Regions from separate parts of the Paenibacillus hunanensis genome, predicted to be linked through region 1. Evidence: riboswitches for the same ligand, from Rfam matches in the RefSeq annotation. Region 1 holds a riboswitch; the other holds the start of a gene.

Region 1 (5,702 bases):
TCCGTCCGCATCCAACTCCAGCGCCAGCTCCAGATCATCATTAACGATAAAAGGAATCTGATACTTGCGGCAAATATCCTGCAAGCGACGTGCCAGCTCCACATACTCCTGACCGCGCAATGCTTGCTTCCCCTTTTCCCGATATTGAAATAGGGTAATGCCGCCAGCGATTGCCTGCTCCAGCACCTGCTCGGGGGCTTGGCGGCAATTCACACTGCCCATCACAAGATACAGCGGCATGCGCGCGCGAATCCAATCGATGCGCGCCGCTGTGTCAGTAGCAGGCAGTAGCGAACCTGTAGCTTTATGATCGTGAGCCGAATCGCCGCTAGCCAGATCGATGCGATCCGCCTGTGTTTTTGACTGTATATCTGACTGCACATCAGGACGGTCAGCATCAGTCGCACGCTGCTCATTGTCATGGGTGGATGAACGATAGCGATTAGCTCCATCGAAAAATAGGGACGAGTTCATCGCACAGCCCTCCTTTGTCGATATGCAAAATGATTCGTTGGCCCATGCACCGAGCCAATCCCAAGTCCGTCCTCAATCGCTGCATGCACGAATGCTTTGGCAGTTTGTACAGCTTGCAATAATCCGTTGCCTTTCGCCAGCTCAGCGGTCATCGCTGCCGAATAGGTACAGCCCGTCCCATGCGTGTGTGGCGTATCTACACGCGGATATTCTACATAATGAAACTGCTTGCCATCGAACAGCACATCCACAGCCTGTGGTGTAGATGTATCGTGCCCCCCTTTGATTACAGCGGCGCGTGCGCCCATTTGCACCAGCTGGCGTGCCGCTTGCTCGCGTTCCTTCAGCGTGTGGATCGTACTCCCTGTTAATAGCTCGGCTTCTGGCACATTAGGCGTAATGACTGCCGCTAGCGGTAGTAACTCTCGAATTAATACCTGGATCGCCTGCTGTTGTAGCAGCACAGAGCCACCTTTCGCTACCATAACGGGATCAATGACTAATGTGTTCCATTGATACTGCCGCACTGCGACAGCGACTTCATGAATAATATCTGCGCTGAACAGCATGCCTGTTTTGATCGCGGCAGGTTGAAGATCGTCGCCAATCGAATGTAGCTGGGTCACGACACCTTCTAGCTCGATCGGATAGACGCCCTGTACACCGGCCGTATTTTGTGCGGTAATTGCTGTAATGACCGACATGCCGTACACGCCCAGCTCCTGAAATGTTTTTAAATCGGCTTGAATCCCTGCTCCGCCGCCACTATCTGAACCGGCAATCGTTAATGCTTGTGGAATATGCATTCTTTTCTGCTCCTTTGCTATCGTGGATGGATTGGAGACGTTCCCCGGTATAGCCATTCAATGCTTCGTTTCATGTGCTGGATAGATATGACGCTGAATACGACAATGCTCGTTCACCTGCTCCGGTGTAATCGTGGATAAACGGTTCAAAAATGCAGTTTGAAAGCTACCTGTTCCCTGTCCACCCGCATCAACCGCGGCTAGTTCGGCGGCCAGTCCATAACATGCTACAGCCTCAGTAACTGCTTCCAGACGCCGCTCGGCACCCTGTACAACCGCAGCAAATGCAGCGACGACCGAGCTGAGTAGACAGCCCGTTCCAGTCACACGGGTCAGCAGTACATGACCATTCGTTACCGTGTTCAGCTGCGTGCCATCGGTAATGATATCCTGTTCGCCTGTGATGATAACGATACAGCCCAGCTTACGCGCCGCGCGCAGGGCAAGCTCCTTCCGATCACCCGCTCCGCCGCCAGCATCCACGCCCTTGATCTGCCAATTCTCGCCGATCACATGAGCAACTTCCGCTACATTGCCTCGTATGATATCGACCTTCACCTCAGCCACAATCTCCAGCGCCGTAGCGGTACGATACGCCGTTGCTCCCGCACCGACTGGATCGAAGACAACAGGCACTCCAGCACGATTCGCCGCCTGCCCTGCCAGCTTGATCGATTGCACGGTATACGGATCAAGTGTGCCGATATTCAGCATAACTGCTCCCGCCATCGCCGCCACATCTGCCACCTCTTCATGCGCATACGCCATAAAAGGGGATGCTCCCAGCGCCAGCAATCCATTCGCTGTAAAGTTCGTCACCACCACATTCGTAATATTGTGAACGAGTGGATTCCTATTCCGTACCTGTTGTAAAATGGACATTCCTTTCGCCTCCCGATGTCATTTCTAGCCTTGTATGATGCTTCGATGCACAACAAAAAACCCACCGATCTCCCAAAAGAGAAAGGTGGGTCGTATTCGTCCATTTATCTATAAAACAGCACTCATCATGATGAGTCTGCTCCATATGTTTGAATGAATAGTCGTCTTCCACTTCCCTCCGCTGGTATGATCCAGATCAGGTTCCAAGGGTCCGAATATCGCATTCGTCTCAGCCATCAAGGCTCCCCTAGTGAAATTGCTACCGTACAATGCCACTTGTAAGCTTATCCTGCATTGTCGGTTCAAGATGAGTATTTAATTTCAAGTTATATTACAGTATAACTCTGCACACAGCTGTATTGTATATAGATGGAATATACATGTAGCACAGATGTATGCATTACAGAGGCAACCACCAATCGATATCGATCGATGCTGCCGCCCTGTTTTCTTACCATACCACGGCTATCGCGCTTTGGCAAAGTCCTTGCTGCTGGATTGCCTCTGCGATTAATTTATAAATACTAGATCATCCAGTGCTGCCACTGCGTCTGTGCAGCCGAGCGCTCCGATAGCCATGTGCATGTATGCTCCAGCAGCTCGCGGCGATGCGGGCCTGACGAATACGTATGATCCGCCTGGAAAATAATTTCTTTATCACAGCGACCCTCGCTACGTGTCCATAGCTCCTTTTGATACAAAAAGGCATAGTCGACCGGAATCACATCATCGCCTGTTCCATGAATGACGAGCACATCGCCCTGAAAGCGGCGCACCTCCTGAAATGGCTGAAAATGACCAAGCGATTCGAAATACTCTGGCGCAAAGCCATATCCCAGATAATCAGCCTCGCCCTCCAATACCGCCTGATCATACGTTTCTCTACCGACAATTTTGACGATATCATTAAATGGATGACCAACCGGCGACCACAGCACCAGATGATTCACACGGCGATCACGTACCGCCGTCAAAATAGCCACCGCACCGCCCAGACTATGCCCCAGCAGCGTCACACGAGTCGGATCAATATCATTGCAGTTCATCACATAATCCAAAATCGTACGCGTCTGCTCGACCATCGATTCCAGTCCCTGTTGACCGTATTCGCCTGTGCTCTCTCCACAGCCTGCATAATCGAAGCGTACGACCATATAGCCTTCGTTAGCGAGCTTACGTGCACTTTTGACAAATAGGCGATCTGTACCGATCCGGTTGCCAACAAATCCATGACAGATGACAATCAGTGGAGTTCGACCCTTTCCTTTGCCTTCCGGCTTATGGTCTGCAACCGGATAATGTATGCTCGCAGCCAGATCAACCTCATGATGACGAATCGTAATATTGCGTTCCATAATGAACTCCTCCTTAAAAGGCATGATTTTTGTACAATGTATATCCTGTATTCCCGTGTTAAGCGATGCCGATGTGTTGCCAGCTATTCTGGGACTTTGCTCCTGCATGCTAACGATGTATGATGGAGCATAATAACGTATATAAACGACATGTCTATTTAAATTTAAATAATTCCGATAAGTTTAGTGAGTATTATAATAAACTTATAGTATCACTGCCTCCGAGCAATTGTCAATCTGATGAAAGTGTGTCAAAATAGGAATTTCCGATAGATGTGCAGTAGAGTCTATTTCTCGTGCTATTGTCCTGCTTACTCTGCCCGAGTTAGCTGGCTATCCAAGTGCAGCAGAGCTGGGTAATAAGCAAGTAGATATACTTTAATGACCGGATTACGAGTATGTTGCCTGGCACGTATGTCTTCATACCGACACCAATGCGAAAGGGGAAATGACGATGAGTACAGTACGTCATCTGGTACGGGATATTAATGTAATCCGTGACCAGCTTAATCAAGAAAATCTGAGCTATTATGACGATGTGATCGTGCATGTGCGCGATGCTCGTATCGAGCGTCAATCTGGCGAGGAGCTACTGCTGGAGATGGGGCAGCATCTGCTGGACGCTCAACAGCGCGGCCAGTCGGCTGAGCAATTATTTGCCAAGGATTCGGACTCGTATGCTGGACAGCTCATCGAGAATTTGCCAGAACGCAGACAGCTTAGCAAGCCGATGTATTATCTGATGATCGTCTGGGTGGCGCTCACCTGGGTGTTTTTATTGCAAGCGCTAGCAGGCTTTTTCAAAATTAGTATTAGCGGTACAGGTGTCGTAGGCGAGATTAGCCTGTCCACCCTGGTGCTTGTTGCTGTAGGAGCGATTGTACTCGTTGAACTCGTCATGCGTGTAGCCAATCAGCCTGTCGAGAAAAGCGATCTGGATCGTCCGCGAATGCAGATTAATATGCGGTCGGTGATTACGTATTTGATCATTCTGGTCGCTATTATTGTAGTGGGCAACTACTTACGTCGTATTATGCCTGTCGTCATCATCTCCCCGTGGATCAGTCTGGGGCTATGTGCGATTGGTATTCTGGGACAAAAATTCATCTTCATGCGCCGCTGAATCGATACCCCTGTGAGTGGATTCAAACGAAAACAGTCATTGACCGATGTGCTACATCTCTAGCCGCGGACGATGACTGTTTTTTGTTGGCGTTGGCGTTGGCGTTGGCGTTGGCGTTGGCGTTGGCGTTGGCGTTGTAGATGATACCTAATGCTGAACGAGTTCAACAGCATTTTTTACGTGCTCGCTTACCCTTTTCATCTTGCAACCTCTGCCCTGACCTAATCGTCTTTATAGATAAGAGCGCATAGTACATGACAACCACGGATTAGAGTTAGTCCGCGTTCCATGGTGACGATATGACAGCCTTGTCGCCACTTGATGACAGAGAACCACTTGACATTGATTGCCCAATCAGAAACGGGCTGACCGTCGCTATACGGTGTGCATTCACGATTGTACAATATGGTTATATAACCGAAAGAAGGTGAAGCTCCACTGCTAACAGGCAAACAATGAATGCCGCCGTATTTCAAACTATCGTATCCAAAGGAGCATGCTTATGATGAAAAAATACAGTCTTTTACTTGCAAGTCTGATGCTAATGACCGTTCTCTCTGCCTGCACAGGTAATTCCAGTCAACCTCCAGCTACAACCACACCGGACACCACGGAAAACTCAGGCAATACTGCACCGGGTGGCGAGACAACCACGCCAGCGCAAGGCACACCAACGGCTGAGGAAGCCAAAATTACTGCCAATAAACAGCTTGTACTCGGCCTATATAATGATGTTCTCAATGGACATCAGCTGGATAAAGTCAATCAATATGTAGCAGAAAACTATACCGAGCATAATCCGTACATGCAGAGTGGCAGAGAACAATTCTCTACGTTTTATGAAGATATTTTCAAGCGTTACCCGGATTATAAGGCGAATATCACAGGTATGATCGGACAGGGTGATCTGGTAGCTGTGTTTAGCAATGTTCCAGTTGACGCCACTCCTACCAAGCCATCTGATTCTACAAGTGCTGAAGCTAGCAGCGAAGCAAGTACCGATGCTGCCAGCACCACTACAACAAGTTCAACCAGCTCTAATGCGAAAACAGCACTCTACGT
Region 2 (5,702 bases), 1.3 Mb from region 1:
TCCAGATTGGTGATACAACCGTTACGTTTGACGTTTATGATAAATACGGTCGTCGTAATAGCTCTTCGTTTGCATTACAGGTTGTCAAAATCAATCATGCGCCAACTGTAGTAGCTGCGATGTCTGAGCAAATGCTTACGCCGGGCGTTACCAATGCTCGTAATTATGATCTGAACCAGCTATTCAGCGACGAGGACGGAGACGCACTTACGTATACACTAACGTCCAGCAATACGGATGTGGCAAGTGCATCGATCGATGGCAATATGCTCACGCTAAAAGCAGGTACAGTCAGTGGTGTGACCGATGTAGCGATCACTGCGGATGATGGTGCTGGTGGCACAGTACAGTACACGTTCAAGGTGCATAATGCCCTGCTGATTAACACCTCGGTTATTACAGTGAATCTCAAATATGGAATGAATGCGATCGATTACGATCTGTCCGATCTATTCCCAGGTCAAAGCACCTTTACAACCTACATGGGTACAGCAGATTCCACATTTACAGGCCCAATATCGCTGAACAATACGCTACTGTCGTTAACTTCGCTGCCAGTTCTGCAATGGGTCGTAGGTGCGGACGGACGCGCTGCTGTATTTGCAGTCAAGCAGGATCCGGTCACAACAAAGGATATGTACTTCTCCCAATATGTGGACGGTGGCGATGGACGTATGGTCGTGCTGATGAATACGACTTCGGCTTCGAGCAAAAATAAAGATTACAGCCTCACCTTTTACAAATGGATGAAACAAACGAATACCATCAGCACGGTTACCCTTCCATTATTGTATGATGGCACGTCGCAAGGCATGAATCAGATTATCATCAACTCGACATTCTATGACTACATGGATGTCACCAGTGCATGGTATTACAACGATGAGATCATGATGTATTCACCAAATGATTATAATCTGACAGGCATTGTGCTCAAGCGCGGTAACACTGTTCTGGATGTGCTGGGCGACCCGACTTCGCAAAATCAAATGCTACCAAACGGTGGTACGATTTTACGCAAAGACGCTATTGGATATGGTTCCAATCAATTCAATTTATCATATGAATGGAATAAATATCCAAAGGGTACGTATCAATACGTGAAGTAAACGCCTGTATAAGGGATAACTACCGCCTGACAACTCCTCTGCTTGACAGACGGAATATCGCTGTGTAGAGTAGAAGGCAATCAAACAGCCTTGCTGTAAGCTGCTGATATAGTAGCTTGCGCAGGACTCATACGAGAAAGACCACTAGGGGAGCCATCGACTGGCTGAGACGAGATTGCCTCGGACCCTTGGAACCTGATCTAGTTCGTACTAGCGTAGGAAAGTGGAGACCGTGCAGGGATAGGATCATCTATGCCGTTTATACTGCCGCTCCATTTGGGGCGGCTTTTTTGCGTCTCTAGTGTTAGTGGTCTCCTAACACGGGGTGCAATGAAAAGTGATTTTTGCGCAGCAAAATATCTTACCTTGTCCGTGTTAGCGAACCCTACGCCCTAGCTCAGAGTGGTTCTTTCCGATTACTTTTACTTGAAAAGGAGAGCGGAAATGATGAGTTTTTCACAGGAAATTAGAAAGGCAGCCGATCCGGTATTTGAGGCGATCTATCATCATCCCTTTGTACGAGGTATTGCGGAGGGCAATTTGAAGTCAGAGCAGCTGGTGCATTATGTGAAGCAGGATTTTGAATATTTAAATGCGTTTATGCGCATTTACGGTACAGCGATTGCAAAATGCCAGCATCGTGACGATATGGCGATGTTCAATGAGCAGATCGGCTTTGTGCTGCACAGTGAGATTCATCCGCATCATAACTTTTGTCAGGTGGCAGGCGTGCCCTATGAACAATTGCAGGGTTATCCGCTCGCTCCGTCCGCGCACAACTATATTCGCCATATGCTGACCGCAGCACAGGAAGGTGATCTGGGCGATATTCTAGCCGTGCTGCTGCCTTGTCCGTGGACGTATCTGGAGATTGGCAAGCGTCTGCTGGGTGAGGTGAAGCCGGATGCCTCGCATCCATTTTACGAGTGGATCGACTTTTACGGTAATCGTACAGATACGATTACAGAGCGCTTTTGCCAGCGTCTGGATGAGATTGCAGAGCGGACAACGCCGGAGCATCGGGAACGGATGAAGCGTCATTTTATTTTAAGCTGTCAGTATGAATATATGTTCTGGGACATGGCGTACACGCTGGAGGATTGGCCGGTACCACTCCAGGAGCAGACGACAGTGGAGGTATCACGCGTATGAGCCGCACATGGAATATGAAGGAGGTTGTGCTGGCAGTTATTTTGTCCGTGGCCTGTGGAGTGGTGTATCTGGGCTGGTCTACGCTATGGATTCCGATCTCGGCGCTCGTGGGGCCAGTTGGTGCGGGCTTTATGTTTGGAATCTGGGTGATTGCCAGCCCGATTGTGGCGTATATTATTCGCAAGCCGGGTGCAGCGCTGATCGCTGAGGTGGCAGCGGCGGCAGTGGAGATGTTGACAGGTAGCCATTTTGGCCTGTCGGCGCTATTGATCGGGGTATTTCAAGGATTGGGTGCAGAGCTGGCGTTTGCGATCTTTGGTTATCGCCGCTTCAATGTGTGGACATTAATGCTGTCCGGTGCGCTGGCAGCGGTGGGCAGTATGGTCTATAGCGTAATTGCGAACGGTATGGGCTATTACACACCGACAATGTTCTGGCTGACACTGGGCATTCAGGTGGTGAGTGGCATCCTGCTGGGCGGCTTGCTCGCTAAGATTGTGGTCGAAGCGCTGGCGCGTACAGGTGTTTTGAATTCATATGAAATGATGAAATCGCGTCGCAGAAGAGGAACAGGCAATGGTCTTCCAACCGGTTCGTGAGCAAGTATATCTCGGCTGTGACGGGCTATCGGTACGCTTTTACAGTCAGGAGCGACCGGTGCTGCACCATCTGCATCTGCATATTCAGCAAGGGGAAAAGGTGCTGATTCTAGGACCGAGCGGTAGTGGGAAGTCGACATTGCTGTCTGTACTGGCAGGCATTATACCGGAGCATGTGGAGGCAGAGGTGGAGGGAGATGTCTATCGTCAGCCCGCCTGTGGCGTGATGTTTCAGGACCCGGATTCGCAATTTTGTATGCTGCGTGTCGATGAAGAGATCGCTTTTAGTCTGGAAAATCGCTCGGTTCCGCGTGAGGAAATGGAGCCGCTGATCGACCGAGCGATGGAGCAGGTCGGCTTGCACATTCCGCGCGATACGCCAATTGAGACGTTATCTGGCGGCATGAAGCAGCGACTGGCGCTGGCATGTCTGCTGGCGTTAGAGCCAGAGGTGCTCTTTTTCGATGAGCCGACGGCACAGCTTGATCCTGCTAGCCGCAATGAAGTATTTGCCTTATTACGACAGCTCGGGGATGCTTCCCAGCACACGATGGTGATCGTGGAGCATGTACTGGATGGATGCATCGAGTGGATGGATCGGGTGATTTTGCTGGATGGACAGGGGCGATTGATCGCGGATGGCTCGCCAGCACGGGTGATGAAGGAGCATCGGCAGGATATGGTCGAGGCGGGCATCTGGTTGCCGCAGCTGTTTCCGTATCAGTGGGAGGATGTGCGTAGCAATTCGGCTCATCCGCTGGCGGTGCGGTTAACGAGAGAGCTACAGCAGCGTCTGGCACAGCGCCCTATCATGTGGGGTGCTCATGCGGCTTCGGTTAGGGAGACGGTGACGGGCGATGGAGCGTCTACCTCTACCGTTGCTCGTATGGCGACAATGGGTGTACGGGATGAGGCTCTGGATAAGGGGAATAGGAATACGATAGCCACTATGACGAGCACTGCAATGAATGACCGCAAAAGCACGCAAGCAGGTGCCAGGGCAAGCATTGATGTAAGCTCATCCATACCTTCTTCGCTTCCTACTGCCGATCCGTTGCTCCAAACCGAGCGCTTGACCATCGGCTACGGACGCAAGTCAGTCATGAACGGCATCAATGTAGACATTTCACCCGGACAATGGATCGCAATCGTCGGCGAGAATGGGAGCGGCAAAAGTACCTTTTTGAAAAGCTTGCTTCGGCTTGTACCCCCATTGTCCGGCTCGATCCGTTTCCACGGCAAAGAGCTTCGTAAGTGGTCGGATCGGGAGCTATACGCGCGTGCAGGCTTTGTTTTTCAAAATCCAGAGCTGCAATTCGTGACGGATACGGTCTACGATGAGATCGCCTTTGGTGGACGGCAGCGCGGCTGGGAGGAGCAGCAGCTGGAGGAACGAACGTTACAATTGCTGCGCGAGTTCGGATTGGAGCGTCTTCGGGATGAGCATCCCTTCTCACTCAGTCTCGGTCAAAAGCGCCGCTTGAGTGTAGCGACGATGCTGTTATTTGATCAGGAGCTCTTATTGCTGGACGAGCCAACCTTCGGACAGGATGCGCGTACAGCGGCAGAGCTGATCGGTCGTCTGCAAAGGCGACAGCAGGAGGGCACGACGATTGTGATGGTTACACATGATATGGAGCTGGTCGATCAGTATGCAGATCGGGTGCTGTTATTCCAGCAGGGACAGATTGCGTACGATGGTGACCCGCCGGGGTTATTTTTGAACCAGCAGCTGCTACAGGGAAGTGCGATTGAAGCACCGTTACCCTATCGTCTGTATCTGGAGCGAAAGGAGTGGCAGACGATATGAAAAGTAATGGCTCGTGGTTATCCACGCTGAATCCATCCTGCAAGCTAATCGTGCATGTGCTGGTGATGGCAGCGCTTATGGCGATACGTGACCCGCTACTCACGCTCGCGATCTGGCTGGTTGCGGTGCTGATCGGCATCAGCGTGGGTGGCTGGACGATCGGCTATCTGCTGCGCCGCTTATTGCCCTACACATTATTCTTCGTGCTCGTCTGCTGGATGCTGGCGGCATTCGGTAAAGGTGAGCATGTACTATGGCAATGGGCATGGTTTCGCGTAACGACAGAGAGTCTGAACAATGGGCTATTAATCGGCTTGCGCATGCTTGGCTTTGTCACCTATGGCATGCTATTCACCTCAACTACCGACCTGAATCGTATGATGATGAGTCTGATCCATCAGCTCCGACTGTCGCCTAAATGGGCATACGGGATGCTGGCAGGATTTCGGTTTATCCCATTATTTCAAAGTGAGCTACAACAGATGAAGATCGCCCATCGTATTCGCGGCTATCGTCAGGAACCTGGAGGTAAGGCATTCCTGCGCTATGCGCTCCCCCTGTTCAGTCAGGGCGTACGCAAGTCTGAGCGCATCGCGATTGCAATGGAGGCAAGAGGCTTCACAGGTACGCGCGAGCGCACGTATTATGTGCAGCCAGTGCTGGCACGGCGTGATGCCCTGTATGCAGTGGCGTTGCTCAGTGTGACGACAGTGTTAATCATCTGGCTGTAGGTGTGAAGGATTAATAGATACACAGATGCAGTGTGCCCATCATGGTGGAATGATGCATGATCAGATCCAACGTTACAATCATTTTGTAGTTGTAGTTGTAGTTGTAGTTGTAGTTGTAGTTGTAGTTGTAGTTGTATTCGACAGAGGCAGGAGCTAGCTTTAGATGATTAGGCTGCTTTGCCATGAGCTTCTACCGAAAGTGGCTGTATGTTAAAACAATAACTCGTGACCAATAAAAGGATATCGATGCTGAATCGATGTCCTTTTATCTTTTTAATGTATGTTCTATTGTAAGATTGAA

Evidence for each region. Region 1 has a riboswitch for thiamine pyrophosphate ahead of thiM (hydroxyethylthiazole kinase). Riboswitches for the same ligand answer to the same signal wherever they lie in the genome.
Region 2: it holds a riboswitch for thiamine pyrophosphate, as region 1 does, so the genes downstream of both, tenA (thiaminase II) here and thiM (hydroxyethylthiazole kinase) in region 1, are expected to answer to the same signal.

The regions. Positions count from the first base shown of each region.
Region 1 is NZ_CP139194.1:1,060,533-1,066,234, reverse strand. It holds gene thiE (thiamine phosphate synthase) at 1-474, opposite strand, end outside; gene thiD (bifunctional hydroxymethylpyrimidine kinase/phosphomethylpyrimidine kinase) at 471-1,280, opposite strand; gene thiM (hydroxyethylthiazole kinase) at 1,338-2,162, opposite strand; TPP riboswitch at 2,319-2,421, opposite strand; gene SK066_RS04195 (alpha/beta hydrolase) at 2,687-3,517, opposite strand; gene SK066_RS04190 (DUF1129 family protein) at 3,972-4,640, shown strand; gene SK066_RS04185 (nuclear transport factor 2 family protein) at 5,143-5,702, shown strand, end outside.
Region 2 is NZ_CP139194.1:5,483,554-5,489,255, reverse strand. It holds gene SK066_RS22325 (S-layer homology domain-containing protein) at 1-1,109, shown strand, start outside; TPP riboswitch at 1,246-1,348, shown strand; gene tenA (thiaminase II) at 1,557-2,261, shown strand; gene SK066_RS22315 (ECF transporter S component) at 2,258-2,860, shown strand; gene SK066_RS22310 (ABC transporter ATP-binding protein) at 2,838-4,670, shown strand; gene SK066_RS22305 (energy-coupling factor transporter transmembrane component T family protein) at 4,667-5,401, shown strand; gene SK066_RS22300 (hypothetical protein) at 5,412-5,585, opposite strand.